DNA from 2 places in the Geodermatophilus sp. SYSU D00708 genome. Region 2 is predicted to be linked to the other one. Evidence: riboswitches for the same ligand, from Rfam matches in the RefSeq annotation. Region 2 holds a riboswitch; the other holds the start of a gene.
What was found. A riboswitch is a leader RNA that binds a small molecule or an ion and turns the genes downstream of it on or off. The one in region 2 is predicted to bind cobalamin.
Positions count from the first base shown of each region.

Region 1: another riboswitch for cobalamin. It lies ahead of ACI79D_RS03630 (putative cobaltochelatase); the one in region 2 lies ahead of ACI79D_RS03360 (CbtB domain-containing protein).

Region 1 covers NZ_JBJGYS010000003.1:26,809-42,033, forward strand. The annotation lists gene hflX (GTPase HflX) at 100-1,242, opposite strand; gene ACI79D_RS03575 (S-adenosylmethionine:tRNA ribosyltransferase-isomerase) at 1,359-2,378, opposite strand; gene ACI79D_RS03580 (SDR family NAD(P)-dependent oxidoreductase) at 2,375-3,070, opposite strand; gene soxR (redox-sensitive transcriptional activator SoxR) at 3,142-3,612, shown strand; gene ygiD (4,5-DOPA-extradiol-dioxygenase) at 3,683-4,534, shown strand; gene ACI79D_RS03595 (hypothetical protein) at 4,635-5,471, shown strand; gene cobA (uroporphyrinogen-III C-methyltransferase) at 5,512-6,771, opposite strand; gene cobT (nicotinate-nucleotide--dimethylbenzimidazole phosphoribosyltransferase) at 6,839-7,939, opposite strand; gene cobC (Rv2231c family pyridoxal phosphate-dependent protein CobC) at 7,936-9,015, opposite strand; gene ACI79D_RS03615 (cobalamin biosynthesis protein) at 9,008-9,355, opposite strand; gene ACI79D_RS03620 (cobyrinate a,c-diamide synthase) at 9,352-10,725, opposite strand; gene cobO (cob(I)yrinic acid a,c-diamide adenosyltransferase) at 10,722-11,336, opposite strand; gene ACI79D_RS03630 (putative cobaltochelatase) at 11,338-13,332, opposite strand; cobalamin riboswitch at 13,390-13,516, opposite strand; gene ACI79D_RS03635 (hypothetical protein) at 13,620-14,069, shown strand; gene ACI79D_RS03640 (transcriptional regulator) at 14,066-14,359, shown strand; gene ACI79D_RS03645 (AbrB family transcriptional regulator) at 14,507-15,225, shown strand, end outside.
Region 2 covers NZ_JBJGYS010000002.1:313,058-328,282, forward strand. The annotation lists gene ACI79D_RS03350 (HD domain-containing protein) at 1-645, shown strand, start outside; gene ACI79D_RS03355 (CbtA family protein) at 706-1,479, opposite strand; gene ACI79D_RS03360 (CbtB domain-containing protein) at 1,491-1,691, opposite strand; cobalamin riboswitch at 1,727-1,909, opposite strand; gene ACI79D_RS03365 ((2Fe-2S)-binding protein) at 1,907-2,641, opposite strand; gene ACI79D_RS03370 (PAC2 family protein) at 2,853-3,713, opposite strand; gene metH (methionine synthase) at 3,828-7,640, shown strand; gene ACI79D_RS03380 (HAD family hydrolase) at 7,718-8,461, shown strand; gene ACI79D_RS03385 (amidohydrolase family protein) at 8,458-9,648, opposite strand; gene ACI79D_RS03390 (maleylpyruvate isomerase family mycothiol-dependent enzyme) at 9,677-10,513, opposite strand; gene ACI79D_RS03395 (RecB family exonuclease) at 10,533-11,477, opposite strand; gene ACI79D_RS03400 (tRNA (adenine-N1)-methyltransferase) at 11,560-12,450, shown strand; gene arc (proteasome ATPase) at 12,591-14,363, shown strand; gene dop (depupylase/deamidase Dop) at 14,535-15,225, shown strand, end outside.

The sequences.
Region 1 (15,225 bases), on a different contig from region 2:
GGCTGCAGCGAGGTGCCGGGAGCCCGGGCCGGCACCACGCACGGACCACCCGCGCCGGCGGGTGGACGGCAGGGCTCGAGGAGGCGCCGAGCGCGGGCGCTACCGCTGGTCCAGCGCCGTCTCCACGGCCCGCCGCAGGTCGTCGAGCCCGTCGCCGGTGAGCGCCGAGACGGGGACGGCGTCGGGATAGGCCGCCCGCAGCGCGGCGAGCCACTCCGGCGGGGCGACGTCGACCTTGTTGAGCGCGAGCAGCTCGGTCTTGTCCCGGGCGCCGATCTCGTAGAGCACGCCGCGGACCGTCGTCACCTGGGCCATCGCGTCGGGGGCCGAGGAGTCCACGACGTGCAGCACCAGGTCGGCCTCGGTGACCTCCTCCAGGGTGGAGCGGAACGCGTCGACCAGCTGGTGCGGCAGGTGGCGGACGAAGCCGACGGTGTCGCTGAGCGTGTACTCCCGGCCCGACGGCGTGCGGGCCTGGCGGACGGTCGGGTCCAGCGTGGCGAACAGCGCGTCCTGCACCAGGACGTCGGCGCCGGCCAGCCGGTTCATCAGCGCGGACTTCCCGGCGTTGGTGTACCCGGTCAGCGCCACCGAGGGCACCCGGTTGCGCCGGCGCCGCAGCCGCGTCCGCTCCCGGCGCCGGGCGGTCTCCTGCACCTGGCGGCGCAGCTGGGTGATCCGCCGGCGCAGGTGCCGCCGCTGCCGCTCCAGCCGCATCTCACCGGGCCCGCGGACGCCGGTGCCCGCCCCGCCCGCCGTCCGCCCGCCGCCGATCCGGGACAGCTCCGTGCCGTGCCCGGTCAGCCGGGGCAGCTGGTAGGCCAGCTGGGCGAGCTCCACCTGCGCCTTGCCCTCACTGCTGCGCGCGTGCTGGGCGAAGATGTCCAGGATCAGCGCCGTCCGGTCCACGACCCGGGCACCGAGGCGGTCCTCCAGGTTGCGCACCTGGGCCGGGGAGAGGTCGCCGTCGGCGATGACGAGGGCGGCGTCCCGCTGCCGGACCAGGTCGGCCAGCTCGGTGACCTTGCCCGAGCCCAGGTAGGTGGCCGGGTCGGGCCGGTCGCGCGCCTGCACCAGCCGGCCGACGACGTCCACGCCGTCGGTCTCGGCCAGCCGCGCGAGCTCGTCGAGGGGGTCGGCGGCTCCGTCGCCCCCCGCGCGCACGCCCAGCAGCACCGCGCGGGCGCCGTCCTCGTCGTCGCCGCGCTCGGCCTCCGCGCCGAGCAGCCACGTCCCTGGCACGGGCACCTCCCGGGGTCCGGGCGCACCGCCCGGTCCAAGGCCGGAGACGTCCGACCGTCCTGGCCGCAGCTCCGGCACCGCCAGCCTTCCCCCGACCCGGCCGTCCCACACCTCGCTCAGGGCAGGAAGAGCATCGTGTCGCCGTACTCGTGCCAGAGGTAGCTGCCGGCGGCGGCGTGGGCGTACGCCCGCTCGACGAGCGCCCGCCCGGCGACCGCCTCCAGCAGCAGCAGGTGGCTCGCGTCGGGTGCGTGCAGGCCGGTGACCAGCCCGGTGACCGCGCGGGCGGGGCGGTCGGGGCCGAGCACGAGGTCGGTCCAGCCGGCCGCCGGGCGGGTGACGCCGTCCTCGCCGGTCGCGGTCTCCAGCGCGCGCGTCACGGTCGTGCCGACGGCGACGACCCGCCCCCCGGCCTCGCGGGTGGCGGTGACCAGGCGGGCGGTGACCTCCGGGACGTCGAAGCGCTCCGGCGCGGGCGGCTCGTGCAGCTCGGGGCTGGAGACCCCGGCGTGCAGCACCACCGGGACGACGGGCACCCCGCGGGCCATGAGCCGCACCAGCAGCCGGTCGGTGAAGGGCCGCCCGGCGCTGGCGTTCTCCGCGCTGCCCGGCTCGGTCGCGTAGACGTTCTGCGCGTCGGCGAGGGTCGGGGCGGTGCGCAGGTAGCCGTAGCGGATCGGCTGCCCGTGGCGGGCGAGGTGCGCTCCCCGGTCGGCGTGCGGCTCGGTCCGGGCCCGCCACAGCCGAGAGGGGTGGGCCGGGTCCGGGAACGCCGCGAGCAGCCGCAGTCGCACGCCGCCGGGGAGGTCGAGCTCGGTGCCCGGCTCCACGCCGCGGTCGGGTCCGTCGCCGTCCGGCCGGCGGACCTCGACCACCCAGTCGCCGTCGTCCAGCGCCGTCGACACGTGCAGGGGGACGGTCGTGCCGTCGGCCCGGCGGACGTCGAGCCGCGCCGGCAGCGTCGCCGAGGTGTTGACCACGACCAGGTCGCCGGGCTCGAGGTGCTCGGGCAGGTCCCGGAAGACGGCGTCGTGCAGGCCGGCGGGCCGGACGACGAGCAGGCGGACCTCGTCGCGGGCCAGGCCGCGGTGCTCGGGCGGCGCGGTCGCCTCGGCGCCCATGGCCACGGCGCTCATCGCGCGGCCTCCGCGCCGACGGCGAGCTCGGCGGCCCGGTAGCGGCCGCTGGGCCGGCCGCCCTCGACCAGTCGCAGCAGGGAGGGGACGACGTCCTCCGGGGCCGGCAGCCCGGTCGCGTCGGGGTCGGCGGCCCGGTGCATGTCGGTGGCCATGTCGCCGGGGTCGACCGCGTGGACGTGCAGCGCCGGGTGCTCGACGGCGAGGACGGCGGTCAGCAGGTCGAGTGCGGCCTTGCTCGCGCCGTACCCGCCCCAGCCCTCGTAGGCCTCGACCGCGGCGTCGCTGCTGATGTCGAGCACCGTGCCGCCGGCCCGCTCGAGCGCCGGCAGCACCGCCTGGACCAGGGCGAGCGGCGCGACGGTGTTCACCGCGAGCACCCGTTCCAGCGCTGCCGGCGGCAGGTCGGCGAGCCGGGGGAGCGGGGTGGGGCCGAGCTCGCTGGCGTTGTTGACCAGCAGGTCCAGACGGTCGCCGACGGCCGCGGCGAGGGCGGCCCGGTGCGCGGGGTCGGCGACGTCCCCGGGGACGGCGGTGACCAGGTCCGGGCGGGGCAGGGCGGCGACCGCGGCGGCGAGGCGGTCGGGGTCGCGGCCGTCGACGACGAGGCGCCAGCCGCGCCGGGCGAGGGCCTGGGTGAGGGCGGCGCCGAGGCCGCGGGACGCTCCGGTGACGAGTGCGGTGCGAGTCATGCCGCCACGGTGGAACCTGAAGTGCACTCGAGGTCAATACTTGGAGTCGACTTCAATTCGAGGAGGTCGTCGTGGCGGACGAGCTGACCATCGGGCAGGTGGCCGAGCGGGCCGGGATCGCGGCGTCGGCGCTGCGGTACTACGAGGCCCAGGGGCTCATCGCGGCGTCCCGGACGGCCGGCGGAGCCCGTCGCTTCCCGCGCAGCGTCCTGCGCCGGCTGGCGTTCATCCGGGCCGCGCAGAACGTCGGGCTCACCCTGCCGGAGATCCGGACGGCGCTGGCCACGCTGCCCGAGGGGCGGACGCCGTCGGCGCGGGACTGGGCGCGGCTGTCGCAGGGCTGGCGGGACCGGCTCGACGAGCAGATCGCGGCGCTGGTGCAGCTGCGCGACGGGCTCAGCTCGTGCATCGGCTGCGGCTGCCTGTCCCTGACCCGGTGCGCGCTGTCCAACCCCGGCGACGTCGCCGCGGGCGAGGGCCCGGGGGCGCGCTGGCTGTCCCCGGCGCTGCGCCGGGTGCCGCCGGTGTCCAACGCGGGGTGAGGCGTTCCCTCGCCCTCCCGGCCGGGTGCGGGAGATGATCGACCGACCGCCGTCGGGAGGGGGAGGTCGCATGTCCGTCATGCCCGCCGCGTTCTTCGGCCACGGGAACCCGATGAACGCGCTCGAGAAGAACCGCTACACCGAGGCGTGGCGCGCGTTCGGGGAGTCGGTGCCGCGGCCGCGGGCGATCCTCGTCGTCTCCGCGCACTGGTACGTGCACGCCACCGCGGTGACCGCGATGCCGCAGCCGCGCACCATCCACGACTTCTTCGGCTTCCCCCGCGAGCTGTTCGACGTCAGCTACGACGCGCCGGGCCTGCCGGAGCTGTACCAGGAGGTCGCCGACATCGTCCACCCGACCTGGGTGGGCGCCGACCGGGACAGCTGGGGCATCGACCACGGCACATGGTCGGTGCTGCGGCACGCGTTCCCCGACGCCGACATCCCGGTCGTGCAGCTGTCGATCAACGCGCTCAAGCCGTTCGACTACCACCTGCAGCTCGGCGCCTCCCTCGCGCCGCTGCGGGAGGACGGCGTGCTGGTGATCGGCAGCGGGAACGTCGTGCACAACCTCGGCGGGGTGAGCCGGGCGATGCCCGACGGCGGGTTCGACTGGGCGCGCCGGTTCGACGAGCAGGCGCAGGAGTTCATGCAGCTCGAGCCGACCGAGGTGCTCCGCCTCGACGGGCACCGCGACTACGACCTCGCCGTCCCGACGCCGGACCACTTCCTGCCGCTGCTCTACGTCGCCGGGATCGCCGGGGCGACCGGGACGACCGCGGACGTCCTGGTCGACGGCTACGCCTACGGGTCGCTGTCGATGACCGCCTACACCGTCGGCATGACCCCGCCGTCCGCGGAGGGCAGCGGGTTCGCCGCGCCGCTGCCGGAGGACCCACCCCCGGACGGCGCCAACATCTGACGGCTGCGTGCTCCCCGCCGGTCGCGACAGCGGTCCCCGGCCACCGTTCGGCCCCATGATGTGACCGGCGGGTTCCGGAACCCCGCCGAGGAGGCTGGTCGTGCTGCGGCGCCGGACCGTCGTCTCGATCTCCCACGGGGGCGCCGTGGTGGTCCCGCTGCTGGACGCGGCGCTGGTCCTCTCCGGAGTGCTCGACCTCCGGACCGGTGTGCTGGTCGGGGTCGTCCTGGAGGCGCTGCTGTTGGTGGTCGTCGCCGGAGAGGCCGTGGTGTTCCGGCGCGCGTACCGCTCCGCCCGCAGGTCGGGGGCGTCGCGCGCCCCGGCCGTCGTGGCCGGGCTCCAGGCGGCGTGGCCGCCGGTGCTCCTCCGGCTGGCCCGGGCGGAGGCCGGGCTGTTCCGCGCGATGTGGTGGGCCGTGCGCCGGCGCCGGAGTGTGGGCGCCGGGGACACCCCGCTGCCCTACGCCGGCCGGTTCGGCCTGGTGGTGGCCGTGATCTGCTTCCTGGGGGCGCTGGAGACCGTCGTCGTCCACGTGCTGCTCCCGTGGGAGACCGTGCGGTGGGTGCTGCTGGCCGTGTCCGTGTACGCGCTGGTGTGGATGGTCGGCTTCGGCCTGTCCCTGCGCCAGCACCCGCACCTGGTCGGGGAGGAGGTGCTGGTGCTGCGGTTCGGCCACTTCCGGTCGGTCACCGTCCCGCTCGCCGGGGTCGTGGCGGTGCGGCGCCGCGTGGAGACCGGTCACCGGCGCACCGTCGTCTGCGACGGCGACCGGCTGGTGGTGTCGGTCATGGGTGACACGAACGTCGAACTGCGCGTCGACCCGACGGTGCGCCTCGCCGACCAGGCCGCCCCGGTCGCCCGCGTGGCGTTCTACGTCGACGACCCCGCCGCGGCGGTCCGGGAGCTGCGCACCCGGGCGCCGGACCGGGCGGGCTGAGCCGGCCGGACGTTCCCGCGGGAACGTGCGGCCCGTCCGCTCAGCGGGGCGAGCCGAGCTCCGCAGAGAGCCGGACCACCTCGCCGACGACCCACACCGCGGGCGGCCGGATGCCCTCCTCCGCCAGCGCCTTGCCCAGCCCTGCCAGGGTCGTGCGCACCGTGCGCTGGGTGGGCGTGGAGCCGTCGGCGACCACGGCGACCGGCGTCTCCGGGTCGCGGCCGTGCTCGACCAGCGCAGCGGCGATCGCCGGGGCGGTGTCGACGCCCATGAGGACGACGAGGGTGCCCCGCAACCGCGCCAGCGCCGGCCAGTCGACCAGCGACTGCGGGTGGCCGGGCGGCACGTGCCCGGAGACGACGACGAACTCGTGGGTGAGTCCGCGGTGCGTGACCGGGATGCCGGCCAGCCCCGGCACGCCGATCGCGCTGGTCACCCCGGGGACCACCTCCACCGGCACGCCGGCGGCCGCACACGCCGCCAGTTCCTCCATGCCGCGGCCGAAGACGAACGGGTCGCCGCCCTTGAGCCGCACCACCCGCCGGCCGGCCCGGGCGTGCTCGACCAGCAGTGCGTTGATCTGCTCCTGGGCCATGTACCGCCCGCGCGGCAGCTTGGAGGCGTCGATGACCTCGACGTCGGCCGGCAGCGAGGCCAGCAGCGACTGCGGCGCGAGGTGGTCGGCGATCACGACGTCGGCCTGGGACACCGCCTGCTGGCCGCGCACGGTGACCAGCCCCGGGTCGCCAGGTCCGCCGCCCACGAGGACGACGGTGCCCGGCCGCCCCTCCGGTGCGGCGCGGGCCGCCCGGTCGCGGATGCTGCCGTCGGTGAGCCCGGCGACGACCGCGTCCCGGACGGCGACGGCCCGCTGCGGGTCGCCGCCGCCGTGCACGCCCACGACGAGGTCGCCCTGCCGCCCGACGGCGGGGGTCCAGACGCTGGACGCCGCGCGGTCGTCGGCGCGGGCGCAGAACACCCGGGACCGCTCGGCCTCCTCCGCGACGGCGGCGTTGACCGCGGGGTCGTCGGTGGCGGCGACCGCGTACCAGGCGCCGTCGAGGTCGCCGGGCCGGTAGCCGCGCCGCAGCCAGGTGACCGCGCCGGGCCCGACCAGCGCCTCCAGGGCGGGCGTGACCTCCGGGCTGACCACGGTCACCCGGGCGCGGGCCTCGAGCAGGCCGGCCACCCGGCGGTGGGCGACCTGGCCGCCGCCGACGACCACGACCCTCCGGTCGAGCAGCCGCAGCCCCACCGGGTAGACCACTCCCGACGCGGGGTCGACCGGCGTGGCGTTCACGCTCGCCCCGCGCCGGCGCCCGCCCCGAGCAGGAGCGGGAGCGACGTCGCTCCGCGGGTGCGGTCGCTCACTGGCCCTTCTCCGTGACGCCGGCGGAGTCGAAGGTGGCCACGTCGCGCAGCGCCCGCGCCGCGCTGGCCACCAGCGGCAGCGCCAGGAGGGCGCCGGTGCCCTCGCCCAGGCGCAGGTCCAGCCCGAGCAGCGGTCGCAGGCCCAGGGCGCGCAGCGCGAGGGCGTGCCCGGGCTCGGCCGACGTGTGCCCGGCCAGCGCGTGCTCCAGCGCGGTCGGGCACAGCGCGGCAGCGACCAGGGCGGCGGAGCCCGCGATGACGCCGTCGAGCAGCACCGGCACCCGGGCGGCCGCCGCCCCGAGCACGAACCCGGCGAGCGCGGCGTGCTCCAGGCCGCCCACCTCGGCGAGGACGGCCAACGCCGCCTCCGGGGTCGCCGGCCGGGTCGGCACGCGGGCCGCGGCGCGACCGACGACCTCGACCTTGCGGGCCAGCGTCGGGTCGTCGACGCCGGTGCCCCGGCCGGTGGCCTCGGCCGGGGTCGCGCCGGTGAACGCGCAGACCAGTGCCGCCGACGCGGTGGTGTTGGTGATCCCCATGTCGCCGGTGACCAGACAGCCGTGGTCGGCGGCGAGGGCCGTCGCCACCTCGATGCCCACTTCGACCGCCCGCTGGGCCTCCTCTCCGGTCATGGCCGGGCCGACGGCGAGGTCGGCGGTGCCGGAACGCACCTTGCGGGCGAGCAGCGCCGCGCTCGGCTCGACCGCGTACGGGGTCGCCACCCCGACGTCCACGACGACGACGTCGGCGCCGAGCTGCGCGGCGAACGCGTTGACCACCGCGCCGCCGTGGACGAGGTTGGCCACCATCTGCGCGGTGACCTCCTGCGGCCACGGGGTCACGCGCTGGGCGTGCACCCCGTGGTCGGCGGCGAAGACCGCGACCGCGGCCGGTGCGGGCAGCGGCGGCGGGCACTGGCCGGCGGTGCCGGCGAGCTGCGCGGCGACGTCCTCGAGGACGCCGAGGGAGCCCGGCGGCTTGGTCATCCGGTCCAGCCGGTTGCGGGCGGCGCGCTCGGCCGCGCCGTCCCGCGGCGCGACCGCGGCGATCGTCTCGCCCAGCAGGGTGCCCGCGAACGGGGCCGGATCGGTGCTCAGCGGATCTCCTCGGGCAGGCGGGGCGCGGCCCGCGGCGTCGGTGGCGCGGGAGGGATCCCCTCCAGGATCGCAGCCAGGGCCGCGGCGAACGCACGCGAGGTCGCCGGAGCGCGGACGGCGACCCGCAGGTGGTCGACGTCCAGACCGGGGAAGGTGTCGCCGCGGCGCACCGCCCAGCCCCGCGCGCGCAGCTCCGCGCGGACCCGCTCGCCGCCGGGCACCCGCAGCAGCACGAACGACGACCGCGGCTCGGCGAGGACCTCGACCTCCGGCGGCAGCGCCTGCACCAGCACCTCCCGGTGGTCGATGAGGTGGTGGGCCGCCGCGGTGGCCTCGGCGCGGGCCTCCGGCCGGGTGCACGCGACGAGCGCGGCCAGGGCCGGGGTGGCCAGCGGCCAGTGCGGCTGGGCGGCGCCGAGGGCGGCCACCAGGTCGGCCGGGCCCAGGCAGTAGCCCACCCGCAACCCGGCCAGGCCCCAGGTCTTGGTCAGGCTGCGCACCACGAGCAGCCCCGGCAGGTCGGAGCGGCCGGCGAGGGACTCCGGCTCGCCGGGCACCGTGTCGGCGAACGCCTCGTCGACGACGAGCACCCGGCCGGGCCGGGCCAGCGCGGCGACGTCCCGCTGCGGGTGCAGCACCGAGGTCGGGTTGGTCGGGTTGCCGAGCACCACCAGGTCGGCGTCGTCCGGGACGGCGGCCGGGTCCAGCCGGAACCGCGGAGCCGCCAGCAGCAGCCGCTCGACCGGGTGCCCGGCGGCGCGCAGCGCGGCCTCCGGCTCGGTGAACGACGGGTGGACGACGACCGCCCGGCGCGGTCGCAGGGCCCGCGCGACCAGGGTGAACGCCTCGGCCGCGCCCGCGGTGAGCAGCACCTCCTGCGGCGGGCGGCCGTGTGCCGCGGCGACCGCGGCACGGGCCGGCCCGGCGTCGGGGTACTCGGCGCAGTCGTCGAGCGCCTCGTGCAGCATCGCCCGGAGCCACGGCGGCGGCGTACCCGGGCGCACGTTGACGGCGAGGTCGACCAGGCCCGGGGCCAGCTCGGCGTCCCCGTGGTGGCCCAGGTCGGGCTCACTCACCGGCCACCGCCACCGTGACCCGGCCGACCACCGTCCGGCCGACGAGCAGCGTGCCCCCGCCGAGCAGCGCGGCGGCCTCGGCGACCGAGGGCGTCCCGACCGCGGCGGCCACCCGGGCCGACGGCGCCGGCACCGGGACGGCGGCCAGTGCTGCCGCCGGGTGCCCCGCCACCGACCAGCCGCGGGCCGCCGCGGCCGCCCGCAGGCCCGGCTCCGCGACGCGGGCGTCGAGCGTGGCCAGCCGGACGCCGTCGGCCCCGGCGGGCAGGACGGCGTCCACCGCGGCCAGGACCTCCGCGGCCTCGACCCCCGGGCGCGCGCCCACTCCGACGACGATCACCGCGCCACCCCCGCCGGGACCGCGCAGGCGGCCACGAACCGCTCGGCGAGGACCGGGGAGCCGGCCCAGTTCAGGTGCAGGTAGCTCGCGTGGACGCCGCCCTCGACGAACCCCTCCGGCGCGGCGCCGGCCCAGCGCCAGGCCGGGCGCGCCCCGGCGACCGGCGTGACGACGGTGCGGTGGAACTCGTGCCCCCGCACCCGGGTGCCGGCCGGAGCGAGCGCCGAGTCGGTGAGGGCGACGGCCTCGCGGTACCCGAGCGTGAGGCGGGGCGACATGGCCGCGTCGGCGGCCAGGACCCCGCACATCGGGACGCCGTCCAGGCTGCGGGCCAGGTACAGCAGCCCCGCGCACTCGGCGGCGACCGGGGCGCCCCGCTCCGCGAGCGCGGCGACGTCCGCCCGCAGCGCGGCGTTGGCCGACAGCTGCGCGGCGTGCACCTCGGGGAACCCGCCGCCGACCACCAGCCCGGAAGTCCCCTCGGGGAGGTGCTCGTCGCGCAGCGGGTCGACGGTCACCACCTCGGCGCCCGCGGCCTCGAGCAGCTCGGTGTTCTCCGCGTAGCCGAAGGTGAACGCCGCACCCCCGGCGACGGCGATCCGCGGCCGGCCCTCGGCCCGCCGCACCTCGGCGGCGGGGTCCCACGGGACGGCGTCCAGGCCGGGGGCGGAGCGGGCCAGCCGGAGGACGGCGTCCAGGTCCAGTGCCCCGGCGACCACCTCGCCGAGCCGCCGCACCGTGGCCAGCGCCTCGGCCGACCGCTCGGCGGCGGGCACCAGGCCCAGGTGCCGGGAGGGCGTGACCAGCTCGTCCAGCCGCCGGACCGCCCCGAGGACCGGCACCCCCGACGCGCCGAGGGCCTCCCGCAGGATCTCCTCGTGGCGGTCGCTGCCGACCCGGTTGAGGACGACGCCGCCCATCCGCACCGTCGGGTCGAACGTGGCGAAGCCGTGCACCAGCGCCGCGACGCTCTGCGCCTGCGCGGAGGCGTCCACGACCAGCACCACCGGGGCGCGCAGCAGCCGGGCCACGTGCGCGGTGGAGGCGAACCCGGGCTCGACGGCCGGGGAGGTGGCGCCGTCGAACAGGCCCATGACCCCCTCGACGACCGCGACGTCGGCGCCCCGGGCCCCGTGCAGGAACAGCGGGACCACCCGCTCCTCTCCGACCAGGACCGGGTCGAGGTTGCGCCCCGGCCGCCCGGCGGCCAGGCCCGCGTAGCCGGGGTCGATGTAGTCGGGGCCGACCTTGTGCGGGGAGACGGCCAGCCCGCGCGCGGTGAGGGCGGCGACCAGCCCGGTGGTGACCGACGTCTTGCCCGCGTTGCTCGCCGGGGCGGCGATCACGACCCGGGGGACGGCTGCGGTCACCACTCGATCCCCCGCTGGCCCTTCTGGCCGGCGTCCATCGGGTGCTTGACCTTGGTCATCTCCACGACCAGGTCGGCGGCCTCGACCAGCGCCGGTGGCGCGTTGCGGCCGGTGACCACCACGTGCTGGGTGCCGGGGCGGTTGGTCAGGGTCTCCACGACCTCGTCGACGTCCACCCAGCCCCACGTCAGCGGGTAGGTGAACTCGTCGAGCACGTAGAAGCGGTGGGCCTCGGCGGCGAGGTCGCGCTTGATCTGCGCCCAGCCCTCCGCGGCGTCGGCGGCGTGGTCGACCTCGGTGCCCTGCCGGCGCGACCAGCTCCACCCCGAACCCATCTTGTGCCAGACGACGGGGCCGCCCTCGCCGGTCTGCTCGTGCAGCCGGCCCAGCGCGGTCAGCGCGGTCTCCTCGCCGACCTTCCACTTCGCGCTCTTGACGAACTGGTAGACCGCGATCGGCCAGCCCTGGTTCCACGCCCGCATCGCCATGCCGAACGCGGCGGTCGACTTGCCCTTCATCTCCCCGGTGTGGACGGCGAGGATCGGCCGGTTGCGCCGCGCCCGCGTGGTCAGCCCGTCGTCGGGGACCGCGGTCACCTGGCCCTTCGGCACGTCAGGCCACCTCGCGCGCGCTGCGGACGGTCGCCGCCAGCGACTCGGCGGCCAGCTCCTCCAGCCGCAGCGTCCGCGCGCCGAGAGCGGCGCCGAGTGCGCCGGCCAGCCCCAGCCGCACCGGCCCGGACTCGCAGTCGACGACGACGCTCGCGACCCCGGTGGCGGCCAGCAGGCCGGCCGCGGCGTGCGCGTCCGCGACCGCGGTGGCGCCGCGGACCCCCGTCGCCCGGCCGTCGGTGACGACGACCAGCAGCGGGCGGCGCTGCGGATCGCGGACCCGCTCCACCCGGAGCGTCTCGTGCGCGCGCAGCAGCCCGGCCGCCAGCGGCGTGCGCCCGCCGGTCGGCAGTTCGCGCAGCCGGGCCGCGGCCGCCTCGACCGACCAGGTCGGGGGGAGCGCCAGCTCGGCGCCGGTGCCGCGGAAGGTGACCAGGCCGACCTTGTCCCGCCGCTGGTAGGCGTCGAGCAGCAGCGACAGGACGGCGCCCTTCACCGCGCCCATCCGCGACCGCGACCCCATCGAGCCGCTGGCGTCGACGACGAAGAGCACGAGGTTGCCCTCGCGGCCCTCCAGCGTGGCCTGCCGCAGGTCGCCGCGCGCGAGGCGCAGCCCCGGGCCGGTGCGGCCGCGGGCCCGCTGGTGCGGCGCGGCCGCGAGCACCGTGTCGGTCAGGTGCAGCCGGGTCACCGTGCCGCGCGGGCGGGTCGAGCCGACCACGCGGCCCCGGTCGGAGCGGGCCCGGGAGCGCCGTCCGGCCACGCCCGTGCCGATGCCGGGCACCTCCAGCCGGCGGGTGCGGAACGGGTCCGACGGCGCCACGGCCGCCCGCTCCGGCGCCGGCCCCGGGTCCTCCTCGCGCGCGGAACCGCTGTCGAGATCACGGGATGTCGGCGCGTCGTCGGGTCCGGAGCCGCCGTCGTCCGGGCCGCCGGGGTCGCCGCCGGACGGGCCGTCGTCGTCGGGGCCGTCGTCGTCGGGATCCTCGGGGCGGGCATCGGCGAGGGCCTGGTCGAGGGTCTGCTGGTCCAGGCCCGGCGCGTCGAAGGGGTTGCGCCGGCGGCGGTGGGGGAGGGCCAGCCGGGCGGCCACCCGCACGTCGTCCTCGGTGACCTCCTCGCGCCCGCACCAGGCGGCGTGCGCGATCGCGGCCCGGGCGGTGACCAGGTCCGCGCGCAGCCCGTCGACGTCGAAGGCGGCGCAGACCGCGGTCACCTGGCGCAGCGCGTCGTCGGAGAGGACGACGTGCGGCAGCCGGGCGCGGGCGTCGGCGATGCGGCCGGCCAGCGCCGCCTCCTCGGCGGCCCACGCCGCGGCGAACCCGGCCGGGTCGGCGTCGTGGGCGAACCGGCGGCGCACCACCTCGGCCCGCTCGGCCGGGTCACGGGGCGCGGCGACCTCCACGGTCAGCCCGAACCGGTCCAGCAGCTGCGGGCGCAGCTCGCCCTCCTCGGGGTTCATCGTCCCCACCAGCAGGAACCGGGCCGCGTGCCGCACCGAGACGCCCTCGCGCTCGACGTAGGCGGTGCCCAGCGCCGCGGCGTCCAGCAGCAGGTCGACCAGGTGGTCGTGCAGCAGGTTGACCTCGTCGACGTAGAGCACGCCGCGGTGCGCGGCGGCCAGCAGCCCCGGCTCGAACGCCTTGACGCCCTCGGTGAGCGCCCGCTCGAGGTCCAGCGAGCCGACGACGCGGTCCTCCGAGGCGCCGACCGGCAGCTCGACCAGCCGGGCCGGCCGCGTCCGGCCGGGGGCGTCCGCGTCGTGCGGGCCGTCCGGGCAGGCCGGGTCCGGGGCGGCGGGGTCGCAGGCGAACCGGCAGCCGGTGACGACGTCCACCGGCGGCAGGACGGCGGCCAGCGCGCGCACCGTCGTCGACTTCGCCGTCCCCTTCTCGCCGCGGACGAGCACGCCGCCGACCGCGGGGGAGACGGCGTTGAGCAGCAGGGCCAGGCGCATGTCGTCCATGCCGACGACGGCGCCGAAGGGATAGGTCACCCGGGCGTCCTTCCTCCCCGGGTGTCCACGCCCGGAGGGAGCAGGGACGACGGCGGGAGTCTCCTGGCTGCCGGATCGCCGTCCGCCCCCGACCTTCCCGTCCCCGCGGGGACAGTGGCCGAGCGTGGGGGCCGACTCCCCGGTCACAGTGGCGGGACCGCGCCGGAGTTCCACCGGGCTTCCTCCACTGCCGTCGCTGTGGCCCGGTCATGCAACCACGCCGCCGCGGCGCGCGGACAGTCGCCCGTCTCTTGACGAGTTGGAAAGTGACCGCCACACTTTCCGACATGGAAAGCAACGGGGTCTCCGACCGCACCGCCGCCGCCGCGCAGCTCGCCGCCCTGCAGGCCGACCGGGAGGCGCTGGCCGACCGGGTCCTGCAGCCCTGGTGGTACGACGTCGCGCTGGGACTGCTGCTCTTCGGCTTCCTGTCCTCCTACGCCTTCGACTCGCTGTGGGTGACCTTCCCGGCCGTGATCGTGTTCATGGGCGGCCTGGGCGCCCTGGTGTCGGCCTACAAGCACATGACCGGGATCTGGGTGACCGTCAGCCCCGGCGCCATGGCGGTCTGGGCGGCGATCGTGCTGCCCGTCCTGATCGCCGCGTTCGTCCTCGCCGAGGGCTTCGACCAGCACTGGGTGATGGTCGTGGCCGGGGCGGTGCTCGGCCTGGCGGCGGCGCTGCTCAGCCGCCGCTGGGGCCGCGCCCTCGCCGCGGAGATGCGGAGCTCCCTGTGACCGCGACGGCCCCGCGGTTCGACACGGTGATCCACCCACCGCCGCGGCTGCAGATCTGCGGCCTGCTGGCCGCGGTCGACACCATGGAGTTCGCGGCCGTCCGGGACCGGGTCGGGGTGAGCGACTCCGTCCTCTCCAAGCACGTCCGGCAGTTGGAGGAGGCCGGGTACGTGAAGGCGCACAAGGCCACCATCGCCTCGCGCCAGCGCACCAGTCTGGCGCTCACCAAGGACGGTCGGCGCGCCTTCGACGCCCACGTGGCCGAACTGCGGCGGATCGCCGGAGTCTGAGGAAGGACCCCTCTGCCCCCCACGACGGATGGACCCCGTCCTCCCCACCCCTCGCAGGCTCGGGGCGGTGCCCTGGACGGGGCCACGGCGGGTCCCTGCAGAGGGGCCGCCCCGGGCTCGCGGAGGTCGGCGGGCAGAGTGGGCACCGTGGGGGGTCCGGGGCGCATCGCGCGGCTGGTGGACGCGGCACTGGTCCTCGTCGCCGCGGTCGCGGCCACCGTCCTCTTCGACGCCCTCGACCTGCCCTCGCCCTCGCTGTTCGGCGGCCTGGTGGTCGGCCTGGTCCGCGGCCTGGCCGGACGGCGGCGGCTCGTGGTCCCGCGCCCCGGGATGATCGCCGCGCAGGGCCTGATCGGGGTCTCCATCGGCGCGCTGGTCGACCTGGAGACCCTCGCCGCGATCGGCCGGGACTGGCTGCCGGTCCTGTCGGTCACGATCGGCACGCTGGTGCTGACCCTGCTGGCCGGGCTGCTGATGCGGCTGCAGCCGGGGATCAGCCCGGTGACCGGCGCGTTCGCGATGATCGCCGGCGGCGCGTCGGGGATCACCGTGATGGCCCGGGAGCTCGGCGCCGACGACCGGATGGTCGCCGTCCTCCAGTACCTGAGGGTGCTGATCATCGTCGTGCTGATGCCGGTGACGGCGACGGCGGTGTTCGGCGCCGCGCCCGGAGCCGGCGGCGCGGTGGTGGACGACGCCGGCCCGGGCTGGCCGGTCGACCTGCTGTTCTGCGCGGTCTGCCTGCTGGCCGGCGTCCCGCTGGCGCGGCTGCTGCGCATCCCGGTACCGGCGCTGCTCGGGCCGATGCTCGTGGCGACCGGCCTGGACCTGAGCGGCCTGTCACGGGGCGCGGAGGTCCCCACGGC
Region 2 (15,225 bases):
GGCGGGTGGCACCACGCCGCGCAGGGGGTGCGCATCGTCGAGGTGCTCGAGCGGCTCAACCTCACCTGGGAGGTCCGCGACGGCATCCGGGCGCACAGCTGGAAGATCGACCCGCCGCCGGACACCCGCGAGGCCGAGTGCGTCCGCTACGCCGACCGGATCGGGTACCTGTCCCACGACGCGCTGGACGCCGTCCGGGCCGGGGTGCTGCGGGTGGGCGACCTGCCGGCCCGCGCCCGCGCCGCGTTCGGGGACCCGGGCAGCCAGATGGTCGGCGCGATGATCGACGCGGTCGTGGAGGGGTCGCTGTCCCCCGGGAACACCGCCGGGGCCGTGGTGATGGCGCCCGAGCAGCTGGCGGCCATGCACGAGCTGCGGACGTTCATGTTCGAGCGGGTCTACGCGTCGGAGACCGCGGCCGGGCAGAAGCAGCTGGCCATCGACGTGACCCGTCGGCTGGTCGACCACCACCTGGCCCACCCGGAGCTGATCCCGGCGTCCTACCGGGACACCGAGGCCGACCCGGTCACCCAGGTCGTGGACTACGTGTCGGGGATGACCGACCGGTTCGCCCTGACGATGCACGACCGGCTCTTCGACGCCGACGCGGCGTCGGCGATGCGCCCGCTGCTCCGCCTGCCCTAGCCGTCCTGCCCGGACCGCGCCGTCGACCGCCGGCACGCGGCGGTCGACGGCGCCGGCCGGTCAGCCGGCGGGAACGGCCCGGCGGCGGGGGAGCCTGTCCAGCAGCCAGCCGCTGGTCAGGCCGAGCCCGGCCCACAGCACGGCCAGCTGGCCGAGCGAGGCGAGCCGGAAGTCCCACACCACCGCGGCCGGTACGTCGGCGGCGATGGTGTCGGGGTTGTCCGGCACGAGCACCAGCACCAGCGCCAGCAGGACCGCGCCGGCCACGGTCGCGGCGATCGCCGTGACCGCGTCACCGGCGCCGCGGCTGCGCAGCCAGCTGACCAGCGCGGCCACCAGCATCGCGCCGACGACACCGCACAGCAGCACGCCGCCGTAGATCGCGGTGCGGGTGCCGACGGTGGCCGGGTCGCCGACGGCCGGCGGGTTGGCGGGGATCTTCAACGCGGGCAGCAGCGCGAGCACGGCGAAGCCGACGGCGGCCAGCAGCGCGGTCCGGGCGACGTCGGTCCGGCCGGGCAGCCGGTGCCGCACGAGGCCGTAGACGGCCGCGAACACCACCGCCAGGACTACGCCCGCCAGCACGGTGCCCAGGAACCCGCCGAATAGCTGCTCGGGGCGGCTGAACAGCTCCGCGCCGTGCTCGTGGCCGCCCTCGGTGGCCGCGCGGGCCTCCTCGACGGCGAGGGCGGGCGCGATGGCCCGCTCGGTCACCAGCAGCGAGTACAGGCCGGCCAGCACGCCGGCCACCAGGCCGGCGAGCACGATCCGGCCGAACAACTGCCCGAAGCGGAGCGGCTGCCCGACGGCGGGACGGTCGAGGGTCCCGGTCACGGGGGCGCCGCTCAGTGGCACGGCATGCCCAGCGAGTGCCGGGCGTCGTGGAACAACTCGTGCGCGGTGTCGCCGAGGGAGGCGAGCACGGCGCCGTTGTCCTGGGCGATCAGGTACAGGCCGAACAGCGCGAGCAGGGCCAGAGCCCAGGCCCAGGCGGGGACGGCGATGCGGGCGCGCGACGGAGCGGACTGGGCGTGCGGAGAGGTCATGCGGAGGAACCCTTTCTTCCATGCCTCGTGGAATGACGTGGTGCGCGCCGCAGCCGGTCTCCTGACTCCCGGATCGACGCTCGCCCCGACCTTCCCGGCGTCCCCCGACTCGGCGAGGGGCACCAGTGGTGCCGTGGGGGTCCGCTCCCCGGTCACAGTGGCGAGGACCGTGCCGGACTTGAACCGGCTTCCCTGACACTGCGGCGGCGCGAACGCTACACCCCGCGACTCGCGCCGGGCCCGGGTCGGGTGAGGACGCAGTCGCCGCAGGTGCCGGCGCCGGGCAGCCGGTAGAACAGGCAGCAGGAGCGGCGGACGAAGCTGCCGTCGCCGCGGCGGGCACCGGTGCCGGCCAGGGTGCCCTCGGCGAGCACGGCGTCGAGGGTCGCCGCGGCGAGGGGCGCGAGCTCCGGGACGGCGGTGGTCGCCATCCGCAGCGCACCGGCGACCGCGGAGGTCGCGTTGCCGTCGAGCACCTGGGTGGACAGGCCGGTGCGCGCGGCCACCGCCGCCGACAGGGGCTGCACGGCCGGCACGAGCCAGCACCGGTCCAGTGCCCCGGCGAGCGCGTCCGGGCCGGCCGCGGGGACGGTCCCGGCGGCGGGCAGGGCCAACGGCAGCGGGTTGGCCCCGGCGAGGTGCAGGTGCACGTCCTCCGGCGCGGCCACCGGCAGGACGCCGCGCGCCAGGGCGGCGCCGAGCACGGGGGAGAGGAGGCGGGCCACCAGCCCCAGGTGCGCGAGGGACGCGGCGACCCGCCGGTCCACGTCGGGCGCGCCGGGTGCTGCGGCGAGGGCGGCGCGCACGTCGGCGATCCGCTGTTCCAGCGGGCCGCCGTCGACGAGGGCGGCCCAGGTGACCCAGCCCGGTCCGGCCTCGGGCGCGACGGCGAAGAACGGGCCGAGCGCCCCGGCCGCGGTCAGCGCCTGCACCGCGGCGGATCCGGTCACCGGGCCATCGTCCCGCACCCCCGACGTCGACCGTTATCCCCAACACAGCCGCGTCACGCGTCGGCGGTCGACCACTGCGACGACGGCGAGGGGGAGCCCCGCGTGAGCCGGACGGACGTCAGTTGGGGGGAGCCGCCCCGGCGGCGCAGCGGGAGGACCCCGTCGCCCACCACTCACACGGTCGTGGCGGGCCCCTGCGACAGGGCCGACGTCAGTTCGTGCCGCCCCGGCGGCGCAAGTAGCGCTCGAACTCGCGGGCGATGGCGTCGCCGCTGGCGTTGGAGAGGTCGACCTCGGTGGCCCGCTCCTCGAGGGAGCGCACGTACTCCACGACCTCGGCGTCCTCGTTGGCCATCTCGTCGACGGTCTTCACCCAGTCCTCCGCCTGCTGCGGCAGCGCGCCGAGCGGCACGGCGAGCTCCAGGACCTCCTCGACCCGCTGCAGCAGCGCGACGGTGGCCCGCGGCGACGGCGGCTGGGAGACGTAGTGCGGCACCGCGGCCCAGAAGCTGATCGCCGGCAGGCCGGCCTGCACGCAGGCGTCCTGGAAGACGCCGAGGATGCCGGTCGGGCCCTCGTACCGGGACGTCTCCAGACCCCACCGCTCGGCGGACTCGGTGTCGTAGGCCGACCCGGTCACCGGGGTCGGGCGCGTGTGCGGGGTGTCGGCCAGCAGCGCGCCGAGCCCCACGACGGTGCGGGCGTCGAGCTCCTGGCACAGCTCGATGAGCTCCTCGCAGAAGCCCCGCCAGCGCATGTTGGGCTCGATGCCCCGGATCAGCACGACGTCGCGGTCGGAACCCGGCGGGCGGGCGACGGAGATGCGCGTGGTGGGCCACTCGATCCGGCGGCTGACCCCGCCGATGAGCGAGACGGTGGGCCGGTTGACCTGGAAGTCGTAGTAGTCCTCGGGGTCCAGCGCGGCGAGCGGGGTGGCGTCCCAGATGAGCTCGAGGTGCTCCAGCGCCCCGGTGGCGGCGTCCCCGGCGTCGTTCCAGCCCTCGAAGGCGACGACCACGACGGGGTCGTTCAGCCGGGGCAGGTCCTCAGGGGTGGACTTCGGGTCGATCACCCCTCGAAGCCTACGTCGCGGGGGAGGACACGCCGCGTGTTCGCCGACCCGTGCGTGTGGCCCACGTCCCCCGCAGGAGCGACTCGCCGCCCCGGGGACCGATACCCTGACTCGGTGTCGTCCCGCAACACGTCTTCCGCCACCGGGACGTCGTCCCTCCGCCCCGATGCGACCGCGGAGCTCACCGCCCTGCTGCAGCAGCGCATCCTGGTGCTCGACGGCGCCATGGGGACGGCGATCCAGCGCGACCGGCCCGACGAGGCCGGCTACCGCGGCGAGCGGTTCGCCGACTGGCCCACCGACGTGCAGGGCAACAACGACCTGCTGTGCCTGACCCGGCCCGACCTCGTCGCGGGCATCCACCGCGAGTACCTCGAGGCCGGCGCGGACCTGGTCGAGACCAACACGTTCAACGCCAACCGCATCTCGCTGGCCGACTACGGCATGGCCGACCTCGCGCACGAGATCAACATCGCGGCGGCCCGGCTGGCCCGCCGCGAGTGCGACGCGATGACCGCGCGCACCCCGGGCCGGCCGCGATTCGTCGTCGGCGCGCTCGGCCCGACCAGCAAGACGGCGTCCATCTCGCCCGACGTCAACGACCCCGGCGCCCGCAACGTCACCTACGACGAACTGGTCGAGGCCTACCTGGAGCAGGCCTCCGGGCTGGTGGACGGCGGCTGCGACGTCCTGCTCGTCGAGACGATCTTCGACACCCTCAACGCCAAGGCGGCGGTCTTCGCGCTGGAGACGCTGTTCGAGCAGCGCGGCCGCCGCTGGCCGGTGATGATCTCCGGCACCATCACCGACGCCTCCGGGCGGACGCTGTCCGGGCAGGTGACCGAGGCGTTCTGGCACTCGGTGCGGCACGTCCGCCCGCTGCTGGTCGGCCTCAACTGCGCCCTGGGTGCCAAGGAGATGCGGCCCTACCTCGCCGAGATGGCGCGGGTCGCCGACACGTTCGTCTCCTGCTACCCGAACGCGGGCCTGCCCAATGCCTTCGGCGAGTACGACGAGTCGCCGGAGGAGACCGCCGCGCTGGTCGGGGAGTTCGCCGCCAGCGGCCTGGTCAACCTCGTCGGCGGCTGCTGCGGCACGACGCCCGAGCACGTCGCCGCCCTCGCCGCGGCGGTCGAGGGGACGGCGCCCCGCACCCCGCCGCAGGTGGCGCCGGCGCTGCGCCTGTCCGGGCTGGAACCGCTCACCGTCACCGACGAGAGCCTGTTCGTGAACGTCGGCGAGCGGACCAACATCACCGGCTCGGCCCGCTTCCGGAACCTGATCAAGGCCGGCGACTACACCACCGCGCTGGCCGTCGCCCGCCAGCAGGTCGAGGCCGGCGCGCAGGTCATCGACGTCAACATGGACGAGGGCATGATCGACGGCGTCGAGGCGATGGACCGCTTCACGCGGCTGGTCGCCGCCGAGCCCGACATCTCCCGCGTGCCGATCATGATCGACTCCTCGAAGTGGGAGGTCATCGAGGCCGGCCTGAAGAACGTCCAGGGCAAGGCGATCGTCAACTCCATCTCGCTGAAGGCGGGGGAGGAGGACTTCGTCCGGCAGGCCCGGCTGTGCCGCAAGTACGGCGCCGCGGTCGTGGTGATGGCCTTCGACGAGGCCGGCCAGGCCGACTCGTTCGAGCGGCGCACCGAGGTCTGCCGCCGGGCCTACGACGTCCTGACCCGGGAGGTCGGTTTCCCCGCCGAGGACGTCATCTTCGACCCGAACGTCTTCGCCGTCGCCACGGGCATCGAGGAGCACGCCCGCTACGGGCTGGACTTCATCGAGGCCACCCGCTGGATCAAGCAGCACCTGCCCGGCGCGCTGGTCTCCGGCGGGATCTCCAACGTCTCCTTCTCCTTCCGCGGCAACAACCGCGTGCGGGAGGCCATCCACGCCGTCTTCCTGTTCCACGCGATCGCCGCCGGCCTGGACATGGGCATCGTCAACGCCGGCGCCCTCGAGGTCTACGACGAGGTGCCGGCGGAGCTCCGGGAGCGGATCGAGGACGTCGTCCTGGCTCGCCGCCCGGACGCCACCGAGCGGCTGCTGGAGATCGCCGGCGACTACGCCGGGGACGGCGCGGCCCGCGAGGTCGCCACCGACGAGTGGCGGTCGCTGCCGGTGGCGGAGCGGATCACCCACGCGCTGGTGAAGGGCATCGACGAGTTCGTCGAGGCCGACACCGAGGAGCTGCGCGCGCAGATCAGCGCCCGCGGCGGCCGGCCCATCGAGGTCATCGAGGGCCCGCTGATGGACGGGATGAACGTCGTCGGCGACCTGTTCGGCGCCGGGAAGATGTTCCTGCCCCAGGTGGTGAAGTCCGCCCGGGTCATGAAGAAGGCCGTCGCCCACCTGATCCCGTACATCGAGGCCGAGAAGCAGCCCGGCGACGCCGAGCGCAGCAACGGCAAGGTCGTGATGGCCACCGTCAAGGGCGACGTGCACGACATCGGCAAGAACATCGTCGGCGTCGTCCTGCAGTGCAACAACTACGACGTCGTCGACCTCGGCGTCATGGTCCCCGCGCAGAAGGTCCTCGACGCGGCCAAGCACGAGGGCGCCGACATCATCGGCCTGTCCGGGCTCATCACGCCGTCCCTCGACGAGATGGCCGGCCTCGCCGCGGAGATGGAGCGCCAGGGCTTCGACATCCCCCTGCTGATCGGCGGCGCCACCACCTCGCGGGCGCACACGGCGGTCAAGGTCGCCCCGCGCTACCACGGGCCGGTCATCTGGGTGAAGGACGCCTCCCGGTCGGTGCCGGTGGTCGCCGCGCTGCTGTCGGACGAGCAGCGCCCGCGGCTGCTGGCCGAGACCGAGACCGACTACGCGGCGCTGCGCGAGCGGCACGCCGCCCGGCAGGACACCCGGACCATGCTGCCGCTGGCCGCCGCCCGCGCGGCCGCGCCGCGCATCGACTGGAGCGGCTACACCCCGCCGCGGCCGCGGATGCTGCTCCAGCAGGCCCGCGACACCGGCTCCGAGCACCCGCACGGCGTGGCCACCCAGTTCGTGCGGGTGGTCGCCGACCAGCCGATCGAGGAGCTGCGCCGGTACGTCGACTGGCAGCCGTTCTTCACCGCCTGGGAGATGCGCGGCCGGTTCCCCGACATCCTCAACAACCCCGCGACCGGCGAGGCCGCCCGGCGGCTGTACGAGGACGCCCAGGCGATGCTCGACCGGATCGTCGCGGAGCGGTGGCTGCGGGCCGCCGGCGTCTTCGGCCTGTTCCCGGCCAACCGGGTGGACGGCGAGGACATCGCGGTCTACACCGACGAGTCGCGCCGCGCCGTCCGGGCGACCCTGCACCAGCTGCGCCAGCAGACCGAGGGCCGGGACGGCGCGCCGCGCACGTCGCTGGCCGACTTCGTCGCCCCGGCCGACAGCGGCCTGCCCGACTTCGTCGGCGCGTTCGCCGTGACCGCCGGGCTCGGCCTGGCCGACCGGGTGGCGGCGTTCAAGAAGGCCAACGACGACTACAGCGCGATCCTGCTGGAGGCGCTGGCCGACCGGCTGGCCGAGGCGTTCGCCGAGCGGCTGCACCAGCGGGTGCGCACGGAGTTCTGGGGCTACGCGGCCGACGAGCGGCTGGACAACGACGCGCTGATCGCCGAGCGGTACACCGGCATCCGGCCGGCCCCCGGCTACCCCGCCTGCCCGGAGCACACCGAGAAGCGGACCATCTGGGAGCTCCTCGACGTCGAGGCCACCACGGGCATCGAGCTCACCGAGAGCATGGCGATGTGGCCGGGCGCAGCGGTCAGCGGCCTGTACTTCTCGCACCCGCAGGCGCGCTACTTCAACCTGGGGCGGATCGGCCGCGACCAGGTCGAGGACTACGCGCGGCGCAAGGGCTGGACGGTCGCCGAGGCCGAGCGGTGGCTCTCGCCCAACCTCGGCTACCGCACCGACGAGGACTGAGCCCGCGCCGGCAGTGCGGCGACGATCACGCCGCCGTCGCGGCCGGCACCCCCTCCCGCCGCCGTAGGGTTGATCCAGTGCACACCCCCGACACCTCCGGCGTGAGCGGCACGGCCCTCTCGCCCGCCGGCCGGCTGCAGGCGGTGCTGTTCGACATGGACGGCACGCTGGTGGAGACCGAGCAGTACTGGGGCGAGGCGATGTTCGCCCTGGCCCGCGAGCTGGGCGGCGAGTTCTCGGAGCAGGCCCGGGAGCGGACCGTCGGCACCAGCATGCACGTGGCGATGGACATCCTGTACGCCGACCTCGGCGTGGAGCGCACCGAGGAGCAGTTCCTCGCCGACAGCCGGTGGATCGAGGACCGGGTGGCCGTGCTGCTGGGCGGGGAGATCCACTGGCGCCCGGGTGCGCGGGAGCTGATCGCCGAGGTCCGCTCCGCCGCGACGCCCACCGCGCTGGTGACGACCACGCCGCGGCGGCTGGCCGACGTCGTGCTCGCCGCGATCGGCCGGGCCTTCCCCGACCTCCCGCCGTTCGACGTCACCGTCTGCGGTGACGAGGTCCCCGCGCGCAAGCCCGACCCGGCGCCCTACCTGCAGGCCATGGCCGCGCTCGGCGTGGACCCGGCCGGCTGCGTGGTGCTGGAGGACTCCGTCGCCGGCGCCACCGCCGGCCTCGCCGCGGGCGCCGCGGTGCTCGGCGTGCCCTCGCTGCAGCCGCTGCCGCCGGCGCCCGGACTGGTGCTGCGGGACACGCTGGACGGCGTGGGCCTGGCCGACCTCGTCGACGTGCTGGCCGCCCGCGACGCGGTCTCTGCCTAGGCCCGAGCGGCCGGCGCCACCTCGCGGCCCCGGGACAGCACCAGCCGGGGGCGCTGCAGCCCGGTGACGTCGCGGGTCACGTCCCCGTCGGCCAGCAGCAGGTCGGCGTCCAGACCGGCCGCCAGCCGCCCGGTGCGGTCGCCCAGCCCGCACGCGCGGGCCGCCCGGCCGGTGGCCGCCGCCAGCGCCTCGGCCACCGGGACGCCGCAGCCCACCAGGTCGGCCACCGCCATGGGCACCAGGCCGTGCCGCTTGGGCGGGGAGATGCCGGCGTCGGTGCCGGCCAGGAGGGTCACCCCGGCCTCGCGCAGTCGGGCCACGTTGGCCAGCTGCGCCTCGACGGTCGCCCCGGCCGCCGCCATCCGCGCCTGGACGTGCGGCGGCGGCTGCGTGCCGGGACACCAGCCGAGGGTGGGGCACACCAGGGTGCCGGCCCTCGCCAGGCCGTCGGCCAGCTCCCGCGGCGTCCGCACGCCCTGCGGGGTCAGGCAGCTGCAGTGCTCGATGCCGTCGACCCCGGCGGCGAGGCACTGCTCCACGGCGGTCAACGCGTGGGCGTGGGCGGTGACCGGCAGGCCGTGCCGGTGCGCCTCGTCGACGACGGCCCGCAGCTCCGCCAGGGAGAACTGGCCGGCGGCCAGGTCGGTCCCGGGGGTCATCAGCCCGCCGCTGGCCATCACCTTGACCACGCCGGCGCCCCGCTCGGCGCGCTCGCGCACCGCCCGGCGCAGCTGGTCGATGCCGGTGGCCTCGCCGCCCATGGACCAGCAGTGCCCGCCGGGGGAGGTGATCGGCGGCCCGGCGGCGACGACCGTCGGGCCGCCGTCGTCCCGCCGGTCGCGCTCGAGGACCGCCCACCGGTGGTCGCCGAGGTCCCGGACGGCGGTCACCCCGGCGCGCAGCTGCTGCCGCCCGGCCTCGGTGACGATCGCGTCGAGCTCGTGGGCGGACAGCTCGGGGAGCTGGTCGAGCGCCCGTGGCCCGCTGTCGCCGCACAGGTGCACGTGCGTGTCGACCAGGCCGGGCAGCAGCGTGGTGCCCGGCAGCTCGGTGACCGGGCAGCCGGGCGGCGCGGGGGCGTCGCCCGGCTCGACGCCGGCGATCGTGCCGCCCTCGACCAGGACCAGGACCCCGCCGGGCAGCACCTGCTCGCCGTCGAAGGCCCGCTGGGCCCGGTACGCCCGCACGCCGCCCACTGTCGACCCGCAGGACCGGTCAGCGGAAGGGGACCCCGGCCAGCCACTCGTCGAGCAGCCCCCGGTCGCCGAGGACCTCCAGCCCGCCGTCGTCGACGCGCCGGCGGCCGTAGACGAGCAGCAGCAGGTCGGCCACCGGGCCCCGGACGGCGACGGCGGACCGCTCGTGCGCCCGCCGCCAGGCCTGGTGGGCGCCGGTCAGGTCGGCCACCCACTCCGCCCCGGGGGTGTCGATCGCGTGCAGGTGCACGGTCCGCCCGGGCCCGAGCAGCCCGCGCCGCTCGGGGTGGAACTCGAGCATCTGCGGCAGCGAGCCGAGCTCCAGCCACTCGTCGACCGCGTCGACGGCGACGTCCGGGTCGAGGGAGAACGGCTCGCCGGCGGCGAGAGTGGCGTCGGCGCGGTGGACGACGGTCTCGAAGGCGAAGCGGCGGGCCCAGAAGCGCATCGCGCCCGAGCCCGTCGGCGTCCAGACCGCCGCGTCCGGCCCGGCCGCCCGCAGCGCGTCGGCCAGCGGCTCGGCGGCGGCCAGCTCCCCGGCCAGCTCGGCGGCCGGCGGCTCGGCGTCGCGGACGACGTCGCGGAAGAAGCCGTCCGGCGGCGGCCCGCTCGCGCGGGTGGCGACCACCGTCTCGGCCCACCGCTGCCCGCCGCCGAGGTGCCGGACCAGCGCGCCGATCGTCCACCCGGGGCAGGAGGGCACCGGCGTGGCCGGGTCCGCCCCGTCGGCCAGCAGGCCGCGCAGCAGCCGGGTCTGGGTGACGATCTCCGCGCAGTGCCGCTCGAAGCCCAGCCCGGTCTCTGCGCCGGGCGCGTCCGGCCCCGTCCCGGGTCCCGTGTCGAGCTGGCGAGGCATGGGGAGAACGGGTCCTCTCTCAGTCGCGCTCGACGATCGGCAGGGTGTGCCAGCCGGCCGCGGCGGCGGCCTCCGCCGGGAACGGCGGGGGAGTGCCGCCGAAGGACGGGCACAGCGCCTGGTGGTCGCACCAGTCGCACAGCCGCGTCCGGTTGGGCCGGAAGTCGCCGGTGGCCACCGCGCGCTCGATCGCCGCCCAGATCGCCTGCAGCGTGCGCTCGAAGCGGACCAGCTCGCCCTCGTCCGGCGCGTAGGTCAGCGCGTCGCCGTCGCCGAGGTAGAGCAGCTTGAGCTGGCTCGCCACCACGCCCCGGGTGCGCCACAGCACCAGCGCGTAGAACTTCATCTGGAACAGGGCCTTGGCCTCGAAGGCCTCGCGGGGCATCGATCCGGTCTTGTAGTCGACCACCCGCAGCGCGCCGTTGGGCGCGACGTCGAGCCGGTCGACGTAGCCGCGCAGCAGCAGCCCGTCGGGCAGGGTGACCTCGACCAGCTGCTCCCGGCCGTCCGGCTCGATGCGCGACGGGTCCTCCAGGGAGAAGTAGGTCTCCACCAGCGTGCCGGCCGACGCCAGCCACGCCTCCAGGGACTGCCCGGCCGGTGCGTCGTCGGCCGCGCCGCCCTCGGCGAACAGCTCGGCGACCTCGGGATCGGCCCGCAGCTCCTCCCACGCCGGCGCGACCAGCTCGCGGGCGGCGGCGGGGGTGCGCTGCCGGGCGGGCAGGTCGTAGAGCTTCTCGAGCACCGTGTGCACCAGCGTGCCGCGCACGGCGGCCAGGCTCTTGCGCTCGGGCAGCCGGTCGATGGTGCGGAACCGGTAGAGCAGGGGACAGGTCTTGAAGTCCGCCGCCCGGCTCGGGGAGAGCGAGGGGCGGCGCGGGGTCGCCGTCGGGTCGACGGGCGAGTCCGGGGAAGGGGCAGCGGCCGCCTCGGCCGGCTGCGCGGGAACCGTCGCCGTCGTCATGCCCTCGAGGCTAGGCGGGCCCACCGACAGTTCCGAGTGCGCGCGCCGGGACGCCGACGGCGGCTCCGTAGGCTGGCCGCCCGTGGACGTGCAGCAGCAGACCCCCGAGACCCCCGACGAGCCCGCCGCGACCCCGGCCCCCGGACCGGTGCCGGGCGCGTTCGTCGCCGGCGACCGGGTCCAGCTCACCGATCCCAAGGGCCGGCTGCACACCGTCGTCCTGGAGCCGGGCAAGCAGTTCCACACCCACCGGGGCGCGATCGCGCACGACGACCTCATCGGCGCCCCCGAGGGCTCCGTCGTCCACTCCACGGCCAACACCGGCTACCTGGCGTTCCGGCCGCTGCTGGCCGACTTCGTGCTGTCCATGCCGCGCGGCGCGCAGGTCATCTACCCGAAGGACGCCGCCCAGATCGTCGGGTTCGGCGACGTCGGCCCGGGCATGCGGGTGCTGGAGGCCGGCGCCGGGTCCGGGGCGCTGACCTGCTCGCTGCTGCGCGCGGTCGGGGAGCGGGGGAGCGTCACCAGCTACGAGCGGCGGGAGGACTTCGCCGACGTGGCCCGGGCCAACGTCGGGGCCTTCTTCGGCGAGGTGCCGCCGACCTGGTCGCTGCGCCTCGGCGACCTCGCCGAGCACCCCGCCGAGGAGGTGGTCGACCGCGTCGTCCTGGACATGCTGGAGCCGTGGGCGGTGCTGCCCACCGTGGCCGCGGCGCTGCGGCCCGGCGGGGTGCTGGTCGGGTACGTCGCGACGGCCACCCAGCTGTCGACGTTCGTGGAGGCGCTGCGCGCCCAGGGCGTGTGGACCGAGCCGCACGCCTGGGAGACGCTGCTGCGCCCCTGGCACGCCGTCGGGCTGGCCGTCCGGCCCGAGCACCGGATGGTCGCGCACACGGCCTTCCTGGTGACCGCGCGGCGGCTCGCGGAGGGCGTCGTGGCGCCCGTCCGGCAGCGGCGCGCGCAGAAGGGATGACCCCGGGCGGGGAGCCTGGGACGATTCGCAACCCAGCTGTTCCCTCCTCGTGACCGGGGTGCCCGTGAGCCCCCGGCAGGCTGTCGCCGGGCGTGTATAGATTTGCCTCCTGGCTCTCCCGATGTGTGCGGAGGTGCGCGATGGGCCTGGGTCCCGACGAGTTCCGAGCGCGGCGTGAACGTGACGTCTCTGCGCTGCTCAGCCAGATCTCCTACCTGGAGGAGGAGATCGGGCTGCTGCGTCGCAAGGTGGCCGAGAGCCCCCGGCAGGTGCGGGCGTTGGAGGAGCGGATCGCCGAGGCGGAGGGCCGCGCGGCCTTCCTCTCCGAGCGCAACGACAAGCTGGCCGCCACCCTGCGCGAGGCGCGCGAGCAGCTGGTGACGCTCAAGGAGGAGGTGGACCGGCTCGGCCAGCCACCGTCGGGTTACGGCGTCTTCCTCGCTCGCCACGAGGACGGCACGGTCGACGTCTTCACCGGCGGCCGCAAGCTGCGCGTCTCGGTCTCCCCGGCGGTGGAGGTCGACTCGCTGCAGCACGGCCAGGAGGTGATGCTCAACGAGGCGATGAACGTCGTCGAGGCCTGCGGCTTCGAGCGCGCCGGCGACATCGTCATGCTGAAGGAGCTGCTCGAGCCGATCGACGGCGTGACGCCGCGCGCGCTGGTCATCGGGCACACCGACGAGGAGCGGGTGGTCTACCTCGCCGACTCGCTGACCGGCCAGCCGTTGCGCAGCGGCGACTCGCTGCTGCTGGAGACCCGTTCGGGCTACGTCTACGAGCGGATCCCGAAGAGCGAGGTCGAGGAGCTCATCCTCGAGGAGGTCCCCGACATCGACTACGGCGACATCGGCGGCCTGGCCCGGCAGATCGAGCAGATCCGGGACGCCGTCGAGCTGCCGTTCCTGCACGCCGACCTGTTCCGCGAGTTCGAGCTGCGCCCGCCCAAGGGCATCCTGCTCTACGGCCCGCCCGGCTGCGGCAAGACGCTGATCGCCAAGGCGGTCGCCAACTCGCTGGCCAAGAAGGTCGCCTCGGTGAAGGGGGAGGGGCAGGCGAAGTCCTACTTCCTCAACATCAAGGGCCCCGAGCTGCTGAACAAGTACGTCGGGGAGACCGAGCGGCACATCCGGCTGGTGTTCCAGCGGGCGCGGGAGAAGGCCAGCGAGGGGACGCCGGTCATCGTCTTCTTCGACGAGATGGACTCGATCTTCCGCACCCGCGGGTCCGGCGTGTCCTCCGATGTCGAGAGCACGATCGTGCCCCAGCTGCTCAGCGAGATCGACGGCGTCGAGGGCCTGGAGAACGTCATCGTCATCGGCGCCTCCAACCGGGAGGACATGATCGACCCGGCGATCCTGCGGCCGGGCCGGCTGGACGTGAAGATCAAGATCGAGCGGCCGGACGCGGAGGCCGCCCGCGACATCTTCAGCAAGTACCTGACCACCTCGCTGCCGATCCACCCCGACGACCTCGCCGAGCACGGCGGCAGCCGCGAGGCCACGATCGCCGGGATGATCCAGCGCACCGTCGAGCGCATGTACACCGAGAGCGAGGAGAACCGCTTCCTCGAGGTGACCTACGCCAACGGCGACAAGGAGGTCCTGTACTTCAAGGACTTCAACTCCGGCGCGATGCTGCAGAACATCGTCGACCGCGCCAAGAAGATGGCGATCAAGGAGCGCCTGGAGGCCGGCCCCGGCGGCGGTCTGCGGGTCGGTCACCTGATGGCGGCCTGCCTCGACGAGTTCAAGGAGAACGAGGACCTGCCCAACACCACCAACCCCGACGACTGGGCGCGGATCTCGGGCAAGAAGGGCGAGCGGATCGTCTACATCCGCACGCTCATCAGCGGCAAGGGCACCGAGTCCGGCCGCGCGATCGACACCGCGACCAACACCGGCCAGTACCTGTAGGAGGACCCTGCTGCCCCCCACGCCTCGCACGCTCGGCGTGGGCCCCTGCAGCAGGGCCGCCCCGGCACGTCACGAGGCCCGGTCCCCGTTCTCCACGAGGGCCGGGCCGTCGCCGTCCGTGCCGCGGAGGTGGTCCCGGACGGTGTCGGCAGCGCGGCCTAGGGTTGGTGCATGAGCGTGCGTCGGGTCATGGGCACCGAGGTCGAGTACGGCATCTCGGTGCCCGGGCAGCCGACGGCGAACCCGACCACCCTGTCCAGCCAGGTGGTCAACGCCTGGGCGGTCGCCGAGGCGCCGGCGCCGCGGCGCCCGCGCTGGGACTTCGAGGAGGAGTCGCCGCTGCGCGACGCGCGCGGGTTCGACCTGTCGCCGGCGCAGGCCCTCGACCACAACGACCTGGACGAGGACTCGGGGATGGCGAACGTCATCCTCACCAACGGCGCGCGGCTCTACGTCGACCACGCCCACCCCGAGTACTCGACGCCGGAGGTCACCAACCCGCGCGACGTCGTCCTGTGGGACAAGGCGGGGGAGCAGGTGATGGCCGAGGCCGCCCGGCGGGCCGCGCGCATCCCGGGCACCCAGCCGATCCAGCTGTACAAGAACAACACCGACGGCAAGGGCGCCTCGTACGGCGCCCACGAGAACTACCTGATGGACCGGCGCACGCCGTTCCTCGACATCATCCGCGGGCTGATCCCGTTCTTCGTGACCCGCCAGGTGGTCGCCGGCTCCGGCCGGGTGGGCATCGGCACCGAGGGGCGCACCCAGGGCTTCCAGCTCTCCCAGCGGGCCGACTTCTTCGAGGTCGAGGTGGGCCTGGAGACGACGCTCAAGCGGCCGATCATCAACACCCGCGACG